Regions from separate parts of the Pantoea sp. App145 genome, predicted to be linked through region 3. Evidence: predicted binding sites of a transcription regulator. Region 3 holds the regulator's gene; each other region holds the start of a gene.
What was found. The regulator CRP, encoded in region 3, controls carbon source genes, mostly activating them, when cyclic AMP is high. The targets are predictions, from matches to a motif close to ATGTGANNNNNNTCACAT.
Positions count from the first base shown of each region.

Region 1: RCF31_RS19015 (NupC/NupG family nucleoside CNT transporter) is a predicted target of CRP. The motif match lies at 2,005-2,022, and genes of this name have one in related genera.
Region 2: RCF31_RS12455 (PTS mannitol transporter subunit IICBA) is a predicted target of CRP. The motif match lies at 1,243-1,260, and genes of this name have one in related genera.

Region 1 covers NZ_CP133290.1:4,103,513-4,111,688, reverse strand. Annotated here, with positions in the region: gene RCF31_RS19025 (DUF2502 domain-containing protein) at 99-440, shown strand; gene RCF31_RS19020 (Nramp family divalent metal transporter) at 473-1,714, opposite strand; gene RCF31_RS19015 (NupC/NupG family nucleoside CNT transporter) at 2,087-3,277, shown strand; gene RCF31_RS19010 (LLM class flavin-dependent oxidoreductase) at 3,471-4,559, shown strand; gene RCF31_RS19005 (ABC transporter substrate-binding protein) at 4,559-5,539, shown strand; gene RCF31_RS19000 (cysteine dioxygenase) at 5,536-6,126, shown strand; gene RCF31_RS18995 (rhodanese homology domain-containing protein) at 6,119-7,726, shown strand; gene RCF31_RS18990 (DUF1493 family protein) at 7,813-8,148, opposite strand; partial or broken gene RCF31_RS18985 (STM2901 family protein) at 8,154-8,176, opposite strand, start outside.
Region 2 covers NZ_CP133290.1:2,731,033-2,739,208, forward strand. Annotated here, with positions in the region: gene RCF31_RS12445 (gamma-glutamyltransferase family protein) at 1-137, shown strand, start outside; gene RCF31_RS12450 (DUF3053 domain-containing protein) at 357-1,073, shown strand; gene RCF31_RS12455 (PTS mannitol transporter subunit IICBA) at 1,517-3,451, shown strand; gene mtlD (mannitol-1-phosphate 5-dehydrogenase) at 3,544-4,692, shown strand; gene mtlR (mannitol operon repressor MtlR) at 4,725-5,270, shown strand; gene RCF31_RS12470 (YibL family ribosome-associated protein) at 5,353-5,715, shown strand; gene RCF31_RS12475 (VirK/YbjX family protein) at 5,722-6,690, opposite strand; gene sodA (superoxide dismutase [Mn]) at 6,875-7,492, opposite strand; gene RCF31_RS12485 (hypothetical protein) at 7,993-8,176, shown strand, end outside.
Region 3 covers NZ_CP133290.1:3,194,104-3,202,279, reverse strand. Annotated here, with positions in the region: gene tauC (taurine ABC transporter permease TauC) at 1-257, opposite strand, end outside; gene tauB (taurine ABC transporter ATP-binding subunit) at 254-1,021, opposite strand; gene tauA (taurine ABC transporter substrate-binding protein) at 1,033-2,013, opposite strand; gene RCF31_RS14600 (LysE family translocator) at 2,174-2,776, opposite strand; gene RCF31_RS14595 (hydrolase) at 2,837-3,853, shown strand; gene RCF31_RS14590 (YheU family protein) at 3,856-4,074, shown strand; gene RCF31_RS14585 (phosphoribulokinase) at 4,136-5,005, shown strand; gene RCF31_RS14580 (OsmC family protein) at 5,053-5,457, opposite strand; gene crp (cAMP-activated global transcriptional regulator CRP) at 5,759-6,391, shown strand; gene RCF31_RS14570 (YccS/YhfK family putative transporter) at 6,450-8,176, shown strand, end outside.

The DNA of each region.
Region 1 (8,176 bases), 910 kb from region 3:
TTCCTCAGCGCTTTCAGACCAGTTCTTAAAGCTTTACTGGTTCGATATGGCAAACTAGCGCAACGGCAGCAACCGATAAGTTGCCGGAAAGGAGAATTATGAAACGTGGAATTTTGTTTGCCGCTTTGCTGGCAACGCTGTCACCCCTGGCCCTACACTCAGCCCATGCCAGTGGCGCCACCATTAACCTGGCACCCGGCATCACCCTGCAATTAGGCGATCGCGATAATCGTGGTTATTACTGGGACGGTGGTCGCTGGCGCGAACCGCGCTGGTGGAACGATCGTTATCGCTACCAGGACCATCGCTGGTGGCGTCATGAAGAGTGGCGTCGTCATCAGGCGTGGGAGCGTGAACGTGAACGTCGTCGCCATGAACGCTGGCGTTATGAACATCGTCACGACCATGGTCGTGGACCTGGTCATCATGACCATCGATGATCTGTCGGGGTGCGCTTGATGCGCACCTTTTTTTATAACCCCAGCGCCTGCCCGACCAGCAGATAGATATTCAGCGCCACCACCAGCACCACAATCACCCAGCCAATAGTTTGCATCACACGTGAGTTGACCATCTCCTCACCCATCAGCTCACGATTGCCGGTGAAAAACAGCAGCGGCACCAGCGCCAGTGCGATACCAAAACTCAGCAACACCTGGCTGAGTATCAGAATCCGTGTCGGATCCCAGCCAGCCCAGATAACAATAAAGGAAGGCAGCATAGTAATGGTGCGACGCAGCCACAGCGGGATATGAAAACGGATAAACCCCTGCATCACCACCTGCCCGGCCAGCGTGCCAACCACGGTGGAAGAAAGACCGGCTGCCACCAGACTCAAACCAAATACCGTCGCCGCTGCGTGGCTTAACAACGGTTGCAACGTCAGATAGGCCTGATCAAGATCGGCAATCCCGCTATGGCCACTAAAGTGAAAGGCTGCCGCGGCGGTTGCCATCATCGCCAGGTTAACAAATCCGGCAATGGTCATGGCGATAGCCACATCCAGTTTGGTGGAGGAGTAACGCTGTCCTTTGGTGCCCTGATTACCATATTGGGTCAACGCCGAATGCAGATAAATCACATGCGGCATGATGGTCGCCCCCAGCACACCGGCCGCGAGGAACACTGCATCAGAAGTCGGCAACGATGGCAGCGCCATGCCGGTGATAAGTTCACTGACCTTCGGCTGTGAGAAGAACAACTCAACAATATAAGCCGCCGCGACGAACATCAGCAGGCCGCCAATCACCAGTTCCAGTGGCTTTTGCCCGCGATTTTGCAGCATCAGAATCAGGTAAGTGGCAATGCCTGTCAGCACCGCCCCCTGCAATAGTGAGATACCCAGTAACAACTTAAAGCCGAGTGCAGCCCCAATAAATTCCGCTAAATCGGTGGCCATGGCGATGATTTCGGCCTGAACCCAGTAGAACCACACTGCCGGACGCGGAAAGCGGTCACGGATGTGTTCCGCGAGATTTTTGCCGGTGGCGATACCCAGCTTGGCCGACATGAGTTGGATCAGCGCAGCCATAATGTTTGCCCAGACCACCACCCACAGCAATTTGTAGCCGTAAGCAGCCCCCGCCTGGATATTGGTGGCAAAGTTACCAGGATCGATATAACCGATGGCCGCGATGAAGGCCGGTCCCAGCAACGCAAGTTTAACCTTTCTGGCTCCGCGAGCGGCGCGCTCTGCGGTGCGGCTTTCTGACATAGTTTTTGACCCTGTCTTAACGCTTGTTTACCCGCACAGGTTACGGGGCATTCAAGGCAAGTGAAATATGGTTATAGTTATCGCTTTAATAGATAGTGCTATAAAGTATAGCCTTTGCTATACCTTGCGGTAAAGCCAGGTTTTGCCAAAATTTACACAACAGGATTCAATCTACCCTCGGCTTATTTTATAGACAATCCCTTTGTGGTTATTTTTCTTGTAAAGGAGGTGTGAAGAACTTGTGATGGCTGAGACTTATCCGAGAAATATGTCGATACCGAATACTTATAATGTGGTTTAGATCTCGTTTTTAAGTAACGCGTTACATAGAATACGCAGCAAAATACAACCCTCCTCAAATTTGGAGCCGACATGTCCCATATTTTGCACTTTCTTTTAGCATTGGTGGTGGTAGCCGTGCTGGCCTTGCTGGTCAGTCACGATCGTAAAAGCATCCGTATTCGCTATATCGTTCAGCTTCTGGTAATTGAAGTTCTGCTTGCCTGGTTCTTCCTGAACTCTGAAGCCGGCCTCGGCTTCGTAAAAGGGTTTGCTGGCCTGTTTGACCATCTGCTGAAGTACGCAGCAGAAGGCACCAACTTCGTGTTCGGCAACATGAATGAAAAAGGCCTCGCCTTCTTCTTCCTTAATGTTCTGTGTCCGATCGTCTTTATCTCTGCCCTGATCGGTATTTTGCAACATTTCCGCATCCTGCCATGGGTGATTCGTGGCATCGGGACCGTGCTGTCAAAAATCAATGGCATGGGCAAGCTGGAATCCTTTAACGCCGTCAGCTCTCTGATTCTGGGACAGTCAGAAAACTTTATCGCTTATAAGGATATCCTCGGCAAAATGTCACAGCGCCGCATGTACACCATGGCCGCCACCGCGATGTCAACGGTGTCGATGTCAATCGTGGGTGCTTACATGACCATGCTGCAACCGAAATATGTCGTTGCCGCGCTGGTGCTGAACATGTTCAGTACCTTTATCGTGCTGTCGCTGATCAACCCGTACCGCGTTGATAGTGAAGAAGATCTGCAATTGCAGGATCTGCACAAAGGTCAGAGCTTCTTCGAAATGCTGGGCGAATACATCCTGGCCGGTTTCCGCGTGGCGATTATCGTTGCCGCTATGCTGATCGGCTTTATCGCCCTGATTTCCGGCCTGAATGCGTTGTTTGATGTGATTTTCGGCATCAGCTTCCAGGGCGTGCTGGGTTATGTATTCTACCCGTTTGCCTGGGTGATGGGTGTGCCGTCTAACGAAGCGTTGCAGGTTGGCAGCATCATGGCGACCAAACTGGTATCTAACGAATTCGTGGCGATGATGGATCTGCAAAAAATTGCCGGCCAGCTCTCTCCGCATGCGGAAGGTATTCTGTCGGTGTTCCTCGTTTCTTTCGCCAACTTCTCTTCTATCGGCATTGTTGCTGGTGCGATTAAAGGCCTGAACGAAGAACAAGGCAATGTGGTTTCCCGCTTTGGTCTGAAGCTGCTGTACGGCTCTACCCTGGTGAGCGTGCTTTCTGCCGCGATTGCCGGTCTGGTGCTGGCATTCTGATGCACGGGGGCGAGCTGCGGCTCGCCCTTCCCTTCTTAATTATTCCTATCCGTTATATCTCATTTTTTCACGCCTCTCGCCGCGCCCGCTCCTGCTTCATCATTCCACGCAAAACCTTTGCACAATATTGAATTTCCGTTGCCACCGCCTGCGCCCGTAGCTTTTCTCACTGACGTCACATCAGGAGAACAGCATGAGCATTCAATTTCTTGGCATGATTGGCCACCGCCTCGCCTCTGAGATCATCCCGGCCAGCGGCCCGTTATTTGATAAAGATTATATTGCCCGCTTTGCCCGCGCCCATGAAGACGCTGGCTTTGACCGTATTCTGGTCGGTTACTGGTCCGATCAACCCGATGGGTTCCTGGTGACCGCCCACGCGGCGGCCCATACCAGCAAACTGAAATTTCTGCTGGCGCACCGCCCGGGCTTTGTCGCCCCCACGTTGGCCGCACGGAAACTGGCTTCGCTCGATCATCTTACCGATGGCCGTCTGGCGGTGCATATCATCAGTGGCGGCAGCGATAGCGAACAACGTCGCGACGGCGATTTCCGCAATAAAACCGAACGCTATGCACGAACCAATGAGTTTCTCACGGTGCTGAAGCAGAGTCTGGAATCGACGCAGCCCTACGACCACCAGGGGACGTACTATCAGGCCGAACAGGCCTTTTCCGCCATCAAACCCCTGCAGAAAAAGCTGCCGATTTATTTCGGCGGCTCTTCAGCGGAAGCCATTGACGTCGCCGCGCGTCATGCCGATGTGTTTGCGTTGTGGGGCGAGCCGCTTAAAGGTGCGGAAGAAACGGTACGCAACGTGCGTGCCGCTGCGGAGCAACAGGGAAGGAACATCGATTTCAATATTTCCTTCCGTCCGATTCTCGGCAAAACCGAAAAGGAAGCCTGGGAACGTGCCGAATATATCCGCGCCACCGCCGAAAAACAGCTGGCAGAAACCGGTTATACCTTCGGTCTGCCAAAACCTCAGAGTGTCGGTGCGCAACGCCTGCTGGCTGCCGCTAACGAAGGCGATCGGCTGGATAAAGTGCTGTGGACTGGCGTCGCCAAACTGGTGAAGGGGGGCTACAACTCGACAGCATTAGTGGGAACGCCAGAACAGGTGTCGGATGCGCTACTCGATTATTATCGCCTCGGCATTCACAGCGTGTTGATTCGCGGCTTCGATCCGCTCAATGACGTAGTGGAATATGGCCGCGAGCTGCTGCCGCTAACGCGGGAAAAAGTGGCTGCCCTCGATAGCAAAGAAAAAAGGAGCGCCTGATGCGCCTGGCTGCTTTATTTGTTGGTCTGACTCTGGCGTTATCGCTCAACCCGCTGTTTGCGGCGGAAAAAGTCACCCTGCGGCTGGGTGATGTCAAAGGTGACCGCTTTGCCGCGCTGAAAGCCTCTGGTGAACTCAACAACCTGCCATACGATCTCAAACTGACGGCGTTCGATTCCGGTGCGCCAGTGCAGGAGGCCCTGAACGCAGGTGCGCTGGATGTCGGTTTCACCGGCGATCTGCCGTTCCTGTTTGTCTATGCCGCCGGTGCGCCGGTTAAAGCCGTGGGGGCGTGGCAAAACAATCCCGATAGCATTGCCCTGCTCACTCGTCCCAATGCCGGGGTGCACAGTCTGCAGGATCTGAAAGGCAAACAAATTGCGGTGAACCGCGGCGGATGGGGCCACTATCTGATCCTTGGCCTGCTGGAACGCGCCGGCCTGAAACCTGACGATGTCACGCTGCGTTTTCTCGGCCCGGTTGATGGCCGTGCCGCGTTAACTTCCGGCGCGGTTGCCGCCTGGGCTCCGTGGGAACCGTACATTGCCACCTCCACTGCCGTGGATGGCACGGTGCGTGTACCGCAAGGGGGTGGTAAGGGGATTATGTCTGGCTACTCTTACGCGCTGGCGCGCGATGAAGCGCTGAACAACCCGGAAAAGCGCAAAGCCATTGCCGATTTGCTGGTGCGTTTAGCTAAAGCCCAGGTCTGGGCGCAGCAGCATCCCGAAGAGTTTGCCCGCGTGCTGGGTAAAACCCTCAACATGCCGACGAACATCACTGCCAGCTGGATTGCGGATGCGCGCATCCGTCCTTTGGTGTTTGATGCCAGCCTGATCGGCACCCTGCAAAAATCAGCGGATTTCTTCCACCGCTACCAGGTGCTGCCAAAACAGGTCGATGTCAGCAAAGCCTTTGATTTCAGCCTCGCGGCGGGAGCTAACCAGGTGGCGAAAAGTGCCCAGGGAGATAAATCGTGAGTGAGCTTCAGCATCAGCGTTTGCGAACCTTTGTCGGTAATCTGGCGCAATTGCTCGATAGCCAGCCCAATGAACAAACCATTTTACAACGCGGCAGCAACTGGCTGAGCGAGTTAATTCGTCATGATGACTGGCTGGATGAAGCCTTCACCCAACCACATGCGCAGCATTATCAACAATATTTACTCTACGCCGATGCACAGCAACGCTTCTCGGTAGTGAGCTTTGTCTGGGGGCCGGGCCAGCAAACCCCGATTCACGACCATCGCGTCTGGGGTTTGATTGGCATGCTGCGCGGTGCCGAAATTTCCCAGTCATGGCAAGCAGGACCGCAGGGATTGCAACCGGAAGGCCCGCCAGTGCGGCTTGAACCCGGCAGCGTTGAGGCGGTGTCACCCACCGTGGGTGATATCCATCGCGTCAGCAATGCCTTTGATGACCGCGTCTCCATCAGCATCCACGTTTATGGCGCGAATATTGGCGCAGTGAAGCGCGCGGTGTATCGCGAGGATGGCAGCGAAAATGTGTTTATCTCCGGTTACAGCAACCGTTATTTACCAAACATCTGGGATCTTTCACATGACTAAACCGGTTTTCCCGTTGCGCCAGGTGGCCGACATTATTGCAGCGCTGCGCCAGCAGCAGGAAGTGGCTCTGGTGGATGTACGCGATGAAGCGTTGTATGCCACTGGTCATCCGTTGTTTGCGGTGAACATTCCCTTGTCCAAACTAGAGCTGGAGTGGCTGGATCGTATCCCCCGGCGTGAGACAGCCATCACCTTGTACGATAATGGCGAAGGTCTGGCACAAACAGCGGCGGAACGTATATCCGCGCTGGGTTATCACAACGTCGCGCTGCTGGCTGGCGATTTGCAGGGCTGGCAGGATGCGGGTGGTGAGCTGTTTATTGACGTTAATTCCCCCAGCAAAGCCTTTGGTGAACTGGTGGAACATCATAACCAGACACCGTCGCTGGCGGCTGATGAGGTACATGCGTTGCTGGCAAGCGGCAACAATGTGGTGGTGCTGGATGCGCGTCGTTTTGATGAATACCAGACCATGAGTATTCCTGGTGCGACCAGCGTACCGGGCGGTGAACTGGTGCTGCGGGTACGCGACCTGGCCCCTTCACCGAATACCACGGTGATCGTGAACTGTGCGGGCCGTACCCGCAGCATTATCGGCACGCAATCGCTGGTGAATGCCGGTATCCGTAACCCGGTTTATGCGCTGCGCAACGGCACTATCGGCTGGACGTTGGCCGGGCATCCGCTCGAGACAGGACAGACGCGCCGTTACGAAACCACCAGCGAAACCGCCCAGCGACAGGCCGCAGCTCAAGCGCGTCAGTTGGCTGACCAGGCAGGCGTGGAGCGTATTCACCTCTCTGCCCTGGCGGGTCTTCAGCAGGAAAACCGCACCACCTATCTGTTCGATGTGCGTGATGCGCAGGAGTATGCAGCAGGCCATCTGCCAGGCAGCCGCCATGTCCCCGGCGGACAACTGGTGCAGGAGACCGATCATTACGCCAGCGTTCGTGGTGCGCGGATTGTGCTGATCGATGATGACAACGTACGCGCCAATATGGCAGCATCCTGGCTGGTTCAACTTGGCTGGCAGGTCGCGGTGTTGGATGGATTACAACCCAGTAACTTCAGCGCTAGCGGTCCATGGCAGCCGCAGGTCCCCCCCGTCGCCCATCCCGAGTTTGTTTCACCAGAGCTACTCGCCAGCTGGCTGGATGAGGGGCAAACTCAGGTGTTGGATTTCACTACGCGCGCCAATCATCTCAACAGTCATATCCCCGGTGCCGCCTGGCTGCTGCGCTCAACTCTGCAACAACAGGGAAAAGCGTTGCTTCCCGAGGCGCGGCGTTATGTGCTGACCTGCGGTAGCAGCTTGCTGGCGGGGTATGCCGTTGAACAGGTCGCTGAACTGACCGGGAAGCCGGTCTATGTCCTGGCGGGCGGGAACGCCGCCTGGCGTGCAGCGGGTCTGCCGACTGAGCAGGGAACGCAACTGTTGCTGTCACCGGCGATAGACCGTTATCGCCGCCCGTATGAAGGCACCGATATCGCACCCGAGGTGATGCAGGCGTATCTCGACTGGGAATATGGCCTGGTGGCACAGCTGGATCGCGATGGGACGCATGGGTTCCGCGTACTGAAACCGGTCGCACAAGGCTAGCGTTGTGCAAGGGTAGCGGCGGGATTTTCGACTTTGCGCGATAAATCGCGCCGCTACGATCAGGCAGACGCCAGGATGCGTTTTGGCTAATCGAACAGCCAGCGTCCGGCTCTGGCGGAATCAATCAACATCTGGATTGTCAGCGGTTTAGGGTCAGCTTGAGAAATTTTTTGCGATTTTGGACGAATAAAGTTAGGCAGTATGCCTTTTTCATAGGGCCAGTATGAAAGGAAGTTGAAGTCACTACTGTCAACATTGAAGTGCTGAAAGTAGTCTTTCATGATTTCGTCACCTGTCTCTCTCGCCCAGGGATATTTACCTGTGTTCAGACTCGTTTCTGGTGTTAATACGGGTGCCGATTTTGCGAAGAAAGGCTTAACGTTGTAACTCGTTTCATACCATTCGGTAACCGCGTTTTCGATATCCGTTACCCTATACGATCCTCCTCTC
Region 2 (8,176 bases), 460 kb from region 3:
TGGGCCACAAGATTGCGGTGGAGGATCCGTTGCAAGGTTATAACTTCGGCGGTGCGCAGGTGGTTGTGCGCGACCCGCAGGGGTTTTATATCGCGGCGACTGAAAGTCGCAAGGATGGGCAGGCGCTGGTGTACTGACGCCGACCACGCAACACCCCACGCAATAAATTGCGCCGCTACGACTCACTGCACGTATTTGTAGCGGCGCGATTTATCGCGCAGTTTTTAGATTATCCCGCCCGTTGTGCGCTCCATGCCATTGTTCTATCCTTGAGAACCTTTCCCACCGAATTAAATCTATTCCCCGCAACAGAAGCGTGGCGGGGATAAGCCATGATCACTGACAGGAGTTGAAATATGGCGTCAGGAATTTCCCGCATCTGGATGCGTAGCGGCATGTTGATGATTACGTTGCTTGCCGTGCTGCAACTTACCGCCTGCGGCGACAAAGAAGGCGATCAACGCAAAGCCTTTACTGATTTTCTCCAGAACACCGTGATGCGCAGCGGCGAGCATCTGCCCAGCCTGAGCGAAAACCAGAAACAAACCTTCGGTAACTATGCCAGCGATTACGCCATCCTTTATGGCTTCTCTCAGCAGGTCAATCAGGCGGTCGAACAGGGCATGCGCCCGGTCGTTGATGAGCTGGCCGCGATTCGCGTACCCCAGGATTACCTGACGCGCCGTGACACACTGCGCCAGGCCAGCGGCAATCTGGGTGTGCTGACCCAGCAGATTCAGGCCGCCAAAATGCAGGCTGACAGCAGCCACGCCGCCCTGAAACAGCCGGACGACCTGAAAAAAGTGTATGACAGCGTCTTCACCAAAGTGGTGACGCAACCCGCCAGCACCCTGATGCCACTGCTGCCGCAATTGCAGGCGCTGAGCCAGGCCGCAGTCCAGACCGGTGACTATCTGCAATCGCAGGGTACGCGTGTCACCTTTAATAATGGCGGCGTGCAATTCCCCACCCAGGATCAGGCGACACAGTACAACGCGCTGATGACCACCCTTTCCAGCAATGCCCAGGCGCTGACCCAGGCACAGAATGCCGTGCAGAGCGGTTTTCAGTAAAACGTCAGGCGGGTAATCATGGATTACCCGCTTTTCAGACTTTTGTCACTTCCTTACATTCCCCTTTTCTGCTCTACCCCACCCCCGGCATTGTGTGATCTGGCGCATTTTCGACCATAAATTGTTTGTGATCACCATCACATTTATGAAACAAACCACACCCACCAAAAAGTGACTATCGTCACATTTATCACCCTGATTTGGTTAAATATTCGGCATCGTACTTTTCTTACACTGTCTTTTTGTGATCAACATCACCAAATAGCACCCTGCACCCCCCAAATTAGCGTGATCTAAATCACACTTATTCCGTACCCTACGCAGCGTCATAAACTAGTGCTAGAGTCCGCCTGCATACAGTAATGCCACGGCCCCCGCCGTAACGTCTTAACAAAAACAAACGCGCTCTCTTATTGCGGCGCGTCTCAATAAGGGGTGGGTTTATGTCCTCATCAGTGAAGGTCAAAGTTCAAAGCTTTGGTCGCTTTCTGAGTAATATGGTGATGCCTAACATCGGTGCGTTTATCGCCTGGGGTATCATCACTGCACTGTTCATTCCAACCGGTTGGATCCCCAACGCGACGCTGGCGAAACTCGTCGGCCCGATGATCACCTATCTGCTGCCATTGCTGATTGGTTTCACCGGTGGTCGTCTGGTGGGTGGCGACCGTGGCGGTGTGGTTGGCGCAATCACCACTATGGGTGTGATTGTCGGTGCCGACATGCCGATGTTCCTCGGCTCGATGATTGCCGGTCCGCTGGGCGGCTGGGCGATCAAACATTTTGACCGTGCCGTTGATGGCAAGATCAAAAGCGGCTTCGAGATGCTGGTTAACAACTTCTCCGCCGGTATCATCGGTATGCTGCTGGCGCTGCTGGCGTTTATCGGTATCGGTCCTTTGGTTGAAGGCCTGTCCCACATTCTCGCCGCAGGCGTGAATCTGATGGTGCAGAACAACCTGCTGCCGCTGACCTCCATCTTTGTTGAACCGGCGAAAATCCTGTTCCTCAACAACGCCATTAACCACGGTATCTTCTCTCCGCTGGGCATCCAGCAGGCGAGCGAAGTGGGCAAATCCATTTTCTTCCTGATCGAAGCCAACCCAGGCCCGGGTATGGGTGTGCTGGTGGCGTATATGATTTTTGGTCGCGGTAGCGCCAAACAATCAGCCGGTGGTGCAGCAATCATCCACTTCCTCGGCGGTATCCACGAAATTTACTTCCCGTACGTGCTGATGGCACCGCGTCTGCTGCTGGCGGTGATCCTCGGTGGTATGACTGGCGTGTTCACGCTGACCGTGCTGCACGGCGGCCTGGTGTCCCCGGCTTCTCCGGGTTCAATCCTCGCCGTGCTGGCAATGACGCCGAAAGGCACTTACTTCGCTAACATCACCGCTATCATCGCGGCGTTTGCTGTCTCCTTCGTTATCTCTTCTATCCTGCTGAAAACCAGCAAAGTGAAAGAAGACGACGACATCGAAGCGGCAACCAAACGTATGCAGGACATGAAAGCGCAGTCCAAAGGCCAGAGCGTGGCGGGTGCACCGGTTGCCGGTGATGCGATGAGCGTTGACCTGAACCACGTACGCAAAATCATTGTGGCCTGCGATGCCGGTATGGGTTCCAGCGCGATGGGTGCAGGCGTGCTGCGTAAGAAAGTGCAGGATGCCGGTCTGAGCAATATTTCGGTGACCAACAGCGCCATCAACGCCCTGCCGGGTGATGTGGACCTGGTGATTACCCACCGCGATCTGACTGAGCGTGCTATGCGCCAGGCACCGCAGGCTCAGCATATTTCGCTGAACAACTTCCTCGACAGCGCGCTGTACACCAACCTGACTGAGCGTCTGGTGGCGGCGAATCGCAGCGAAGCACATCGCGAAACCGTACAGACCACCCTGGCTGACAGCTTCGACGCCGGTAACGCCCATCTGTTCAAACTGGGTGCCAACAACGTGTTCCTCGGCCTGAGCGCCAGCAACAAAGAGCAGGCGATTCGCTTTGCCGGTGAGCAATTGGTGAAAGGCGGCTACGTGCAGCCGGAATACGTTGATGCCATGCTGGAGCGTGAAAAACTGACCCCGACCTACCTCGGTGAGTCGATTGCAGTACCGCACGGCACGGTGGAAGCCAAAGACCGCGTGTTGAAAACGGGCGTGGTATTCTGCCAGTATCCGGCGGGCGTGAAGTTTGGCGAAGAAGTGGATGAAGTGGCGCGCCTGGTGATCGGCATTGCAGCACGCAATAACGAACACATCCAGGTGATCACCAGCCTGACCAACGCGCTGGACGACGAAAGCGTGATTGAGAAGCTGGCGAATACCACCAGCGTACAGGATGTGCTGGATCTGCTGTCTGGCAGCAAAACCACCGCCTGATAGATAACTACTTTTCCCTGGGGCGGGCATGCCCGTCCCCACGTTCCGGGGCGGACATGCCCGCCCCATCGTCATTTGATATGGGTCAAATTATGAAAGCGTTACATTTCGGAGCAGGTAACATTGGCCGTGGTTTTATCGGTAAGCTGCTGGCTGATGCCGGTATCGAGCTGGTATTCGCGGATGTCAATCAGGTAGTGCTCGATGCCCTTAACGCCCGTCATGAGTATCCGGTTCATGTGGTTGGCGAGCAGGCGAAAGTCGAGATTGTGAAAGGTGTGAGCGCGGTGAGCAGCGCCAGCGAGGATATCGTGACGCTGATTGCTGAGGTTGATATCGTTACCACGGCGGTTGGTCCGCAAATTCTGGAGCGCATCGCCAGTGGTGTCGCCAAAGGGCTGGCCTACCGCCGCGACAACGGTAATGTCCGTCCGCTGAATATTATTGCCTGTGAAAACATGGTGCGCGGCACCAGCCAACTGAAACAACATGTGCTGAAAGCGCTGCCGGAGCAGTATCATGCCTGGGTTGAACAGCATGTTGGCTTTGTGGATTCCGCTGTAGACCGCATCGTGCCGCCGTCAGAAGCCGGCAGCAATGACCCGCTGGAAGTCACGGTAGAAACCTTCAGCGAGTGGATCGTCGATAAAACCCAGTTCAAAGGCGAACTGCCGAATATTCCGGGTATGGAACTGACCGATAACCTGATGGCGTTTGTCGAGCGTAAGCTGTTCACCCTGAACACCGGCCACGCGATTACCGCCTACCTCGGCCAGCTGGCCGGTCACGCCACCATCCGCGATGCCATCCTTGACCAGAAAATCCGTGCCGTGGTGCAGGGTGCGATGGAAGAAAGCGGTGCGGTGCTGATCAAGCGCTATGGCTTTGATGCGGATAAACACGCCGCCTACATCCAGAAAATCCTCAGCCGTTTTGAAAACCCGTACCTGAAAGATGACGTTGAGCGCGTGGGCCGTCAGCCGCTGCGTAAACTCAGCGCGGGCGATCGTCTGATCAAACCGACGCTGGGCACGCTGGAATATCAGCTGCCGCATGCCAACCTGGTGCAGGGCATTGCCGCCGCGATGCATTACCGCAGCGCGCAGGACCCGCAGGCCCAGGAGCTGGAAGCGCTGCTGGCGGAAAAAGGCCCGCAGGCAACCCTGGCACAAATTTCCGGGCTGGATAGCAACAGTGAAGTCGTCACCTCAGTGGTGAGTGCTTATAACGCTATGGCATAATGCGCGCCACGCAACACGGCGGTATTTGAACGATGCAGGCAATAATGGAAGAGAAGCAAGCTTTTGAAAACCGGGTGCTTGAGCGCCTGAACGCCGGTCGTTCGGTGAGAAGCTTTCTGATCGCCGCCGTTGAGCTGTTGACTGAAGCGGTTAACCTGCTGGTTTTGCAGGTTTTCCGCAAGGATGATTACGCCGTGAAATACGCCGTCGAACCCTTGCTGCTCGGCAATGGTCCGCTCGGCGAGATGTCAGTCCGCCTGAAACTGATTTACGGTCTTGGCGTGATCAATCGTCATGAATATGAAGATTGTGAATTACTGCTGGCACTGCGCGAAGAGTTAAACCACGACACCTTTGAGTATCGTTTTACCGATGACGAGATTCTCGGCCCTTTTCGCGAACTGCACTGCGTCGTCGCCTGGCCGCCCCAACCCGATTTCACGCGCGATGATGAAGAACTGCGCGCCATGCAGCAGCAGCGTTATTTGCAGATGGTGCGCTCCACCATGGTGTTGTCTCTCACCGAGCTGATTTCCCGTATTTCCCATAAGCAAGCGTTCAAGAAGCCAGCGGTTTGAGGTATTAACCGCGCGATAAATCGCGCAACAGCCGTGTCGTTATGGTGTATCCTTTCCCTGTTTTCCTTAACGAGTTTTCCCGATGAAAGAACAAGAAAAAGCTGAGATCAAACGTCTTAGCGATCAGCTGGATGCCCTGAACCGCAAAGAACCACAGCTGCTGGAAGCAGGTGATGCTGAGAAACTCGGTGCGCTGCTGAAAGAAAAAGAAGCACTGGTGGTGGAGATTGAACGCCTGCGCGGTGTCCGTGTTGAGAAGCTGAGCAAAGAAGCGCAGCAGCTGCAAAAACTGCCATTCAGCCGTGAGATCACCAAAAAAGAACAGGCCAATATGGGTGCGCTGAAGAAAAGCGTGCGCGGCCTGGTGGTGGTGCACCCGATGACCGCACTCGGACGTGAGATGGGGCTGAAAGTCATGACCGGCTACGCGAAGCAGCCGTTCTGATTGCGGTTACGCGGCGTGAGTCACGTCGCGTACCCCTTCCACACCTGATGCCAGCAATGCCTGTTGCGTCAGGTTATCCAGCAGTTCATAGCGACGGCGATACTCCGCACGTTTCTTGCTGGCAATCTCTTCCAGCGCCTTACGCGGCATATGCAGCGGCAGCGTAAATATCCCATCCGCCCGTGCTTCACCACCTAACGACTGCCAGAATTCACTGTAGCTGGCAAAGAAGTGATCGCCCTTGCTGTGACGATAACGCAGGCTGCGGAAGACGTGGGTGGTATCCCCCACTGCGCTGATGGCCTGCACGCCGCATTGTTCTGCGAGAATAAATACCGCTTCCATCAGCAGACGTTTAGGGAATAAACCGTGTGCCGCCTTGGTCGCATCACGAATCACATCATTAGAAATATGTTTACGTGGTCCCTGCAAACCGCCAATTAATAAACTGCGTTGTTGATTCTCATTAAAAATAGAGAAAGACAGAGACGCGATTAACTTCTCTTCAAAATGCAATTCCAGCGTAATTTCGCCTTCACGGTCGAAGCGCCCCGGGCAGCAGTGAATCGTGAAAGATTCGCCATTCTTGCCTTTAAAACCCGCCAGTAAATTGTCACCGGGGCTTTGCAGCATCTGGCGCAGGGCGGTGTTTTCCAGGCCAGCCATCAGATGATAGTGATCGAGAATGGCTTGCGCCCGCTGCGCCACGCTAAAACCCGCGCGCAGATAAGGACGATGGAGCTTAGCGGGTAGCAACCCCTGCACCGTTAACATTTGCGGCAACTGAGGCAGTGCCGCCAGTTCATGCAGATAACGATGGGTAGTAACAGGATAAACAAGAGATCTTAAGGCAAATTTAAAACGGAAATTTTTGCTACGCCATAATTTATTTGGCACAAACTTTCCGCTTATTAATTGCAGAAAAAGTGATGCTGACGAATCATTATTCGTCTCAGAAGTAATTATCGTAGACATGATTATTTGAGCTTTTGCAGGACTAATTGGCGCAAGTATATGCCCCAAATTATCAACGACGAGTTAATAAGTTTCGACACGTTGCAATCACTGGCGGGAATATCAGTTTTGTTGAAGATTGGTTTAAGTTTCGTTTAAAAAAAACCGGCGGCCATGGCCACCGGTTGCGGTATTCAGGTGCTAATTACTTAGCAGAAGCGAAGCGTGCTGCTGCTTCGTCCCAGTTAACCACGTTCCAGAACGCCTTGATGTAGTCAGGACGTTTGTTCTGATACTTCAGGTAGTAAGCGTGTTCCCACACATCCAGACCAATGATCGGGAAGCCAGAAACGCCAGCGATCGCTTCGCCCATCAGCGGGTTGTCCTGGTTAGCAGTAGAAACTACCGCCAGTTTGTCGCCTTTTTTCACTAACCACGCCCAGCCAGAGCCGAAACGGGTCGCAGCCGCTTTCTCGAACTCTTCCTGGAATTTTTCTACGCTGCCGAAATCTTTTTCGATGGCGGCTTTCAGTTCGCCCTGCAGGGTAGTGCCGGTTTTCAGGCCTTTCCAGAACAGGCTGTGGTTAGCGTGGCCGCCCGCGTTGTTACGCAGTGGGCCTTTTTTGTCAGCCGGCAGCTGATCCAGTTTGGTGATCAGCTCATCAACCGGCAGATCGGCGAATTCAGTCCCTTCCAGCGCGGCGTTAGCGTTGTTGATATAGGCCTGGTGGTGTTTGGTGTGATGGATTTCCATCGTCTGCTTGTCGAAATGCGGTTCCAGTGCGTCGTATGCGTAAGGCAGGGATGGCAGTGAATAACTCATGTTCTTCCTCTCCATTAGTGTTTGAGCAGCACAACCTCGCTGGCGTGCCGCGTAAGCAGTTGGATCATTATAGTTAAATTCAAGATCCGGAAAAGGGTTATCAATGCCTTAGTAATGATAAGGATTTGATGAATCTGGCAAAAGGTGCGCACAGAAGGCGAGGTAGCTGACGGCGACTGACACAGTGTTGAGCGGATCAGGCATGGAGGGCCAGGAAGATTGCGGCATAACCTTCAGCGGAAAGGTTTTTACATCAAAAAATCATAATATTTCAGGATTCATTTAAGGTTAAAGGAGAATCATAGTTAACCATCCTGCAGAAATCTCTTTTGTCATTTTTGGCTAATCATATCATCCCTCATGAAAGTAAAAATATGATTTATCCTGACAAGATGATCACGATCTCTTTTGAAGAAAAGATTAATCTGCATCAATGAATCGACAACGATATTCGTTTTTGATTGTCACCGCCAAACAATAAAAATACGAGGTTGTATTTTATGATTAATTTTATCCATGGGTTCACCCATCCATATCAGACAACCACTATTGATACAACGAGTTATAGCGACAAACTACTATTAAAAAATAATATAAATAAAGTGAGTAATATTTCAGAAGGTATATCTTCCAGCAAAGTATGCCGAGCCGTCGTGGCATTAACCGGGATCTCTTTGCTGGGAA
Region 3 (8,176 bases):
GTCAGGCTGGCACCAAGATGCTGCCACAGCGTGGCATCCATAAAGCCTTGTGGACCGGCAATCAGCAGCAGCTTTTTCAGCACCAGCTGCGGTGGCGGCAGAAACAGCGGCGCAATCAAGCCCAGCGCCGTTACCCCCCACCACACCAGCAGCAGCACCGCCACACTTAACAGGCTCAGGGACAGCTGACGCGAAAAGGGCCAGCGCAGATTCCGGCGGCGCGCCGCACGCGCTTTATCATCAATTAACGCACTCATGCGAACACCTCCCGCTGAGCAAACACCTGGTTCAGCACGTATTCGCGCCGTTCAATAAATGCGGGATCGGATTTGATACTGCGGCAGGGCTCACCGTCGGCAAAACGCTGCCCAAAATCGAGCTTCAGTCGTTCCACTACTCGCCCAGGCCCCGGCGACAGCAGTACCAGTTCACTGGCGAGAAACACCGCTTCTTCAATGTCGTGAGTAATCAGCAGGATCTGTTTGCCGGTATCGCGCCACAGCGTGAGCAGCAGGGTTTGCATCTGCTCACGGGTAAAAGCATCGAGCGCGCCAAAGGGTTCATCTAACAGCAGCAGCTGAGGGTCAGCCGCCAGCGCACGCGCAATCCCCACGCGCTGACGTTGACCCCCAGAGAGCTGCCAGATAAAACGCTTTTCCGCTCCTTCCAGCCCCACTTTGCCCAGCAGGCGCCGGGCGATGGCATGGCGATCGGCCTTTGCCATCCCGGCCAGTTGCAAACCAAAGGCGACGTTGTCGATCACATTGCGCCACGGCAGCAACCCTTCGTTCTGAAACACCACGCCGCGTTCGGCACCCGGCCCGTTCACCGGTTTGCCATCCAGCGTGATGCTGCCGGATTCCAGCGGCAGAAAACCGGCGATCAGATTGAGTAACGTGGTTTTGCCACACCCGGACGGTCCCAGCACCACCAACAGTTCACGCTGATCCAGTTGCAGGTTGATGTCCTGCAACGCAGGTTGTCCGGCGTAACGCGCATTAAGATGAGTGATGCTGAGCATAAAGCCTCCGGTTATTTCACTAAGGGAGCAACGAAACGGGTGGTGACAAAGCCGCTGTAATCACTGGCCGCATCCGGCACCTTGCCCTGCTCTTTCAGGAAATGCGCGGTATCGACAATCGCCTGATTGACGGGCTTACCAAGCTGCTCAAGCTGTTGCTGGGCAGTGAGATAGGTGTTGCCCTGCACCAGCCCCGGCACCTGAGCTTCCGGCACCCCGCTCAGGCGCGACAGCTTGCTCAGGTTGTCCGGCTGTTGCAGCCACTGTTGCGGGTTATCGATATAGGCTTTCTGCGCCTCCAGCGCGCTGCGGGCAAACGCCGTGACGATATCCGGGTGCTGCTGTGCAAAGTCTTTACGCACCACCCAGACATCCAGCGTCGGTGCGCCCCATTTGCCGACCTGTGAGGAGTCGGTCAGCACTTTGCCATCCTTTTCCAGTTCATTGACCGCCGGTGCCCAGACGTAAGCGCCGTCAATATCGCCACGCTGCCAGGCGGCAATGATTGCGGGCGGTTGCAGGTTAACCAGCTGCACATCGGTGGGTTTGATGCCCCAGTGCTTCAATGCGGCCAGCAGGCTGTAATGGGTGGTGGAGATAAAGGGGACGGCGATACGTTTGCCGATCAGGTCTTTGGGATTGCTGATGGATTTCTTCACCACCAGCGCCTCGGAATTACCGAGCTGCGAGGCTAACAGGAAGGCTTCAATGGGCAGTTGCTGTGTGGCGGCCACCGCCAGTGGACTGGAGCCGATATTGCCAATCTGCACGTCGCCGGAGGCCAGGGCGCGCAGCACGCTGGCCCCGCTATCGAACTTTCGCCAGTCAACGCTGGCTCCGCTCTCTTTGGCAAAGGTGTTATCGGCCTGTGCCACCTTGGCCGGTTCCGCAGAGGTCTGATACGCCACCGTGACGCTAACCGCCTCGGCCTGGAAGGTCAGCAACGCCAGCGCTGCGGCTAACGTGGTTATGGTTTTCTTCACTGCCATCATCTTGCACCCCAATATTTTTATGTTGGGTGCAGTGTCGCCAGCAGCAATGGTTTCATAAAGGAATTAAAAATTATCCCTAATGAAAATCGGTTCTTAGATCAACATCGGGCAAGGCTATGCGCAAACAGCAAAAAGGCGCGTTGCCGCGCCTCGGGTTTACTCAGTGCCAAATCAACAGCACACAGGCGGCAGTCAAAATCCCCATCGCCAGGTTAAAGATTTTCCACGCCCGTGGGCTGCGCAGCAGACGGCCGATGATCGAACCAAACCCCATCCAGATCACCCCGGAGACCACGTTGACCAGCGCCATACCGATGCTGATGGCCACCACGGAATGCAGATAGGCGGCCCCGGCCAGGCTAAAGCTGGCAACCGCACCCAGCGCCATCAGCCAGGCTTTCGGGTTAATCAGTTGCAGCAACCCTCCCTGCCAGAACGGCGTGGGTACCGGAGGTGCCGCATCCGTGTCCAGCGTCTCATACTCGGCGGTAGCAATTTTCCACGCCAGCCACAACAGATAGAGGCTACCGGCAATTTTAAGAACCAGATGAAGGGAAGGATAGAGTAGGATGAGACTACCCACGCCAAAGGCCACCATCAGCAGCATCACCTGCATACCAATCATGATGCCGATTAACAACGAGAAGGTACGCAGAAAGCCAAAGTTGGCAGCGGAGGCGGTAAGTAACATATTATTAGGCCCTGGCGTGATCGCAGCGACCCAGAGAAAGCCCAGCATTGATAAAAACAGACTTAGTTCCATGTTGATTCGGGTGCTCCTCACCCAGGAAAGCCAAAAACCCATCGAAACTATCAGCGAGATATGCATCAGACAAGCGTTTACCACAGTAATTTTGATTCTCCGCCCGGCGAGACCTTCGTCCCGCTGAGCGGCTTTCGCAATCCGCATCTGCAAACCCTGCTCCCGCGCCTGCTGCGGCGGCGTGTTACCCTGCGTCCGCACTGGCAGCGTCTTGATTTGCCGGATGGTGATTTCGTCGATCTCGCGTGGAGTGAAGATCCGGTGCAGGCCGCCCATAAACCGCGCATGGTCCTGTTTCACGGCTTAGAGGGAAGTTTCCACAGCCCCTATGCCCACGGGTTGATGCAGGCATGTCAGGCGCGTGGCTGGCTGGCAGTGGTGATGCACTTTCGTGGTTGCAGTGGCGAACCCAATCGCCTGCATCGTATTTACCATTCCGGCGAAACGGAAGACGCGAGCTATTTCCTGCGCTGGTTAAGGCGTGAATGGGGCACAGTGCCAACCACTGCAGTGGGCGTCTCGCTCGGCGCGAATATGCTGGCGTGCCTCGCCGGGATGGAGGGCAGTGATGCGCCTTTTGATGCCGCCGTCGCTATCTCGGCACCGCTGCTGCTGGAGCCGTGCAGCCAGAAACTGGAGAACGGTTTCTCACGCTTTTATCAGCATTATTTGCTGACGCAGCTGAAAAAAAATGCGAAGCGCAAGCTGCGCGCCTGGCCCGGTACCTTGCCGGTGGATTTACGCCAGCTACGCACCCTGCGGCGTCTGCGCGACTTTGACGATGCCGTCACCTCACGGGCGCACGGTTTTATCGATGCGGGGGACTATTATCACCGCGCCAGCGCCATGCCGCACTTAATCAATGTCCGTAAGCCGCTGCTGATCATTCACGCCAAAGACGATCCCTTTATGACTGACGCAGTTATCCCGCAACCGGAGCAGCTGTCCTCGTCAATTGAATACCAATTGACGCAGCAAGGCGGCCACGTTGGCTTTGTCGGCGGGACATTGCTGCGCCCGCAAATGTGGCTGGAGCAACGCGTGCCACAGTGGCTATCAACTTATCTGGATATGTGATCGTGATTATACCGTGGCAACAACTCGACCCCGAAACGCTGGAAAACCTGATTGAAGCCTTTGTATTACGCGAAGGCACCGACTACGGTGAACAGGAGCGCAGTCTGGCGCAGAAGGTCGCCGATGTGCGCCGCCAGCTGGAGCGTGGCGAGGCGGTACTGGTGTGGTCTGAACTGCACGAAACCGTCAATATCATGGCGCGCGGTGAATTTCGCGGCTAATGCACATCCCGGCATTTCGTGCTAACAATGCTCATCGCCGGACTTCACAGGGAGCTTTGTCATGTCAGCCAGGCATCCAGTTATCGCCGTTACCGGTTCCAGCGGAGCCGGAACCACCACCACCAGCCTTGCCTTCCGGAAAATTTTCCAGCAGCTGGATCTGCACGCCGCAGAAGTGGAAGGCGACAGTTTCCATCGTTATACGCGTCCAGAGATGGACATGGCGATCCGCAAAGCGCGCGATCTGGGCCGTCATATCAGCTACTTCGGACCGGAGGCCAACGATTTTGGCCTGCTGGAGCAAACCTTCAGACAATACGGACAATCCGGTCTCGGGCAGTCGCGCAAATATCTTCACACCTATGATGAAGCCGTGCCGTGGAATCAGGTTCCCGGCACCTTTACGCCCTGGCAACCGCTGCCGGAAAACACGGATGTGCTGTTTTATGAGGGTTTGCACGGCGGCGTCGTGACACAGCAACACAATGTGGCCGAACATGTGGATTTGCTGGTCGGCGTGGTGCCGATTGTGAACCTCGAGTGGATTCAGAAGTTGATTCGCGACACCAGCGAACGCGGTCATTCGCGCGAAGCGGTGATGGATTCGGTGGTACGTTCGATGGAGGATTACATCAACTTCATTACGCCACAGTTCTCGCGCACCCATATCAACTTCCAGCGCGTACCTACCGTTGATACCTCAAATCCGTTTGCCGCACGTGAGATTCCGTCGCTGGATGAAAGCTTTGTGGTGATCCATTTTCGTGGGCTGGAAGGTATTGCCTTTCCTTACCTGCTGGCGATGATTCAGGATTCCTTTATCTCGCATATGAACACCCTGGTGGTGCCGGGTGGCAAAATGGGGCTGGCGATGGAGTTGATTATGACACCGCTGGTGCAGCGGCTGATTGAAGGTAAACGGATTGAATAATCCGTCATTTCCGTATCGGCGCGATTTATCGCGCCGCTACGTTCGTGCTATAGCTCGATAACCTCATAGCTGTGGGTGATGTCGACCCCTTTGCCCAGCATGATCGCCACCGAACAATATTTCTCTGCCGACAAATCCACCGCACGCGCCACCGCTTTATCGCCCAGCGCTTTGCCGCTGACAATAAAATGCAGATTGATGTGTGTAAAAATCCGTGGCGCTTCTTCACGACGTTCAGAAGTGAGTTTCACCTCGCAATCGGTCACTTCATTGCGCCCTTTTTGCAGGATAGACACCACGTCAATCGCGCTGCAACCACCCGCCGCCATCAGCACCATCTCCATCGGACTCGGCGCTTTATCACCCGAGTTCCCATCCATTAATACCTGATGACCCGATGAGGATTCTCCGAGAAAGGTAAGCCCCTCCACCCATTTGACTCGTGCCTGCATTATTCTTTCTCCTGACCAAGCTGATTTGCCGCCAGAGTACGCTTTCACCTGAGAAACAGCAATCCAGACTAATCGCCCTTTTGCTGAAGCGAGACAACACAAGACAGCTAGCAAAAGCTGTGCTACAAACAGAGCTGAAAATATTTTCGTCGTAACAGACGAAGGCGGGAAGAATCAGAAGCCTGGCTTAAGAGTCCACCCGAATAATTTCCTTTACTGGAAGCGCTCTACGATTTCACCGCCTGACAGGGAAAATTGCCCCCTGTGTTTTGGGCACGATTACAACAGAGGATAATAGCGAATGGTTCTCGGCAAACCGCAAACAGACCCTACACTCGAATGGTTCCTGTCCCATTGCCATATTCACAAATATCCATCCAAAAGCACCCTGATTCACCAGGGTGAAAAAGCGGAAACGCTCTACTACATCGTGAAAGGTGCCGTTGCGGTACTGATTAAAGATGAAGAAGGCAAAGAGATGATTCTCTCCTACCTCAATCAGGGGGATTTCATCGGCGAGCTTGGCCTGTTTGAAGAAGGTCAGGAACGCAGTGCCTGGGTACGAGCAAAAACTGCCTGCGAAGTGGCTGAAATTTCCTACAAAAAATTCCGTCAGCTGATTCAGGTAAACCCGGATATTTTAATGCGTCTTTCGGCGCAGATGGCACGTCGCCTGCAGGTGACATCAGAAAAAGTCGGCAACCTTGCCTTCCTTGATGTGACCGGTCGCATTGCGCAGACGCTGCTCAATCTGGCCAAACAGCCTGATGCCATGACCCACCCGGACGGGATGCAGATCAAAATCACCCGTCAGGAAATTGGTCAGATCGTTGGCTGCTCACGCGAGACAGTTGGCCGTATTCTGAAAATGCTGGAAGATCAAAACCTGATCTCCGCACATGGTAAAACCATCGTCGTTTACGGCACCCGCTAATTCCTTCTCACCCACGGCGTGATGGTCACATCGCGCCGTTTTTGTCTACGATGAGCTGATGTGGCGTCGAATCATCTATCATCCCGAAGTTAATTATGCCCTGCGGCAAACGCTGGTGCTTTGCCTGCCCGTGGCTCTCGGCTGGCTGTTTGGTGACCTGCAAAAAGGTTTGCTGTTCTCGCTGGTTCCCGCCTGCTGCAATATCGCGGGTCTGGATACACCACATAAACGTTTCTTTAAACGCCTGATTGTCGGCGGATCCCTGTTTGCCACCGGCAGCTTTCTGATTCAGTGGTTGACGGATTACCATGTTCCTTTGCCGCTGATTATGCTGGCTCTGCCGCTGCTGGTGGGCGTCACCGGCGAAATCAGTCCGTTGCATGGCCGTTTGCTGCCCGGCACCCTTATCGCCGCCATCTTCACACTCAGCCTCGCAGGACGCATGCCGATATGGGTACCGCCGCTGCTGTATATCGGCGGCACGCTGTGGTACGGGCTGTTTAACTGGCTCTGGTTCTGGCTGTGGAAAGAACAGCCGATGCGTGAAACCCTCAGCCTGCTGTATCGCGAGCTGGCGGATTATTGCGATGCCAAATATACCCTGCTGACGCAGCTGACCGATCCGGAAAAAGCGCTCCCCCCACTGCTGGCCCGGCAGCAAAAAGCGGTCGACCTGATCACCACCTGTTATCAGCAAATGCATATGCTGTCTGCCAGCCGTAACAACAGCCATAAACGTCTGACGCGTGCCTTCCAGGTGGCACTCGATCTCCAGGAACACATCTCGGTCAGCCTGCATCAGCCTGAAGAAGTGCAAAAACTGGTGGAGCAGAGCCATGCTGAAGCGGTGATCCGCTGGAATGCGAAGACCATATCGGCGCGGCTGCGGCTGTTGGCCGATGCTATCCTCTATCACCAGTTGCCGGAGCGCTTTCATATGGAGAAGCAGCTCGGGGCGCTGGAAAAGATTGCGCGCCAGCACCCGGATAATCCGGTCGGTAATTTTTGCCTGTACCATTTCAGTCGGATAGCCCGCGTCCTGCGCACGCAGAAACCTCTTTATACCCGTGACCTGATGGCCGACCGCCAGCGACGTTTGCCGTTTTTTCCGGCGCTGCGCAGTTACCTGTCGCTAAAGTCCCCGGCGTTACGCACCGCAGCGCGTTTTGCCGTAATGCTGATGTTTGGCAGCGCGCTGGCGTTGTTCTTTAACATCCCCAAACCCTACTGGATTCTGATGACCACCATGTTCGTCAGCCAGAACGGCTACAGCGCCACTCGCGTACGTATCCAGCACCGTGCCCTCGGCACCTTCGCCGGGCTATTGATCGCGGCTGCCTCGCTGCGTTTTGCCGTGCCGAAATCCATCACCCTGCTGTTTATGCTGGCGATCACCCTCGCCAGCTATCTGGTGACGCGTAAATATTACGGCTGGTCGATGATTGGCTTTACGGTAACGGCGGTGTACTCGCTTCAGTTGCTGTCGCTCAACGGTGCACAGTTCCTGTTGCCACGCATGATGGATACGCTGATGGGATGCCTGATTGCCTTTGGCGGCATGATTTGGCTGTGGCCACAGTGGCAAAGCGGCTTGCTCCGTAAGAACGCACATGACGCGCTGGAGGCTGACCAGGAAGCGTTGCAGCTGCTGCTCGGGCCGGAGCAGTCGCCGGAGAAGCTGGCCTACCAGCGCATTAAGGTTAACCAGGCACACAACGCCATGTTTAACTCGCTCAATCAGGCGATGACCGAACCGGGTTTTAACCCGCAGTATCTGAAAGATAT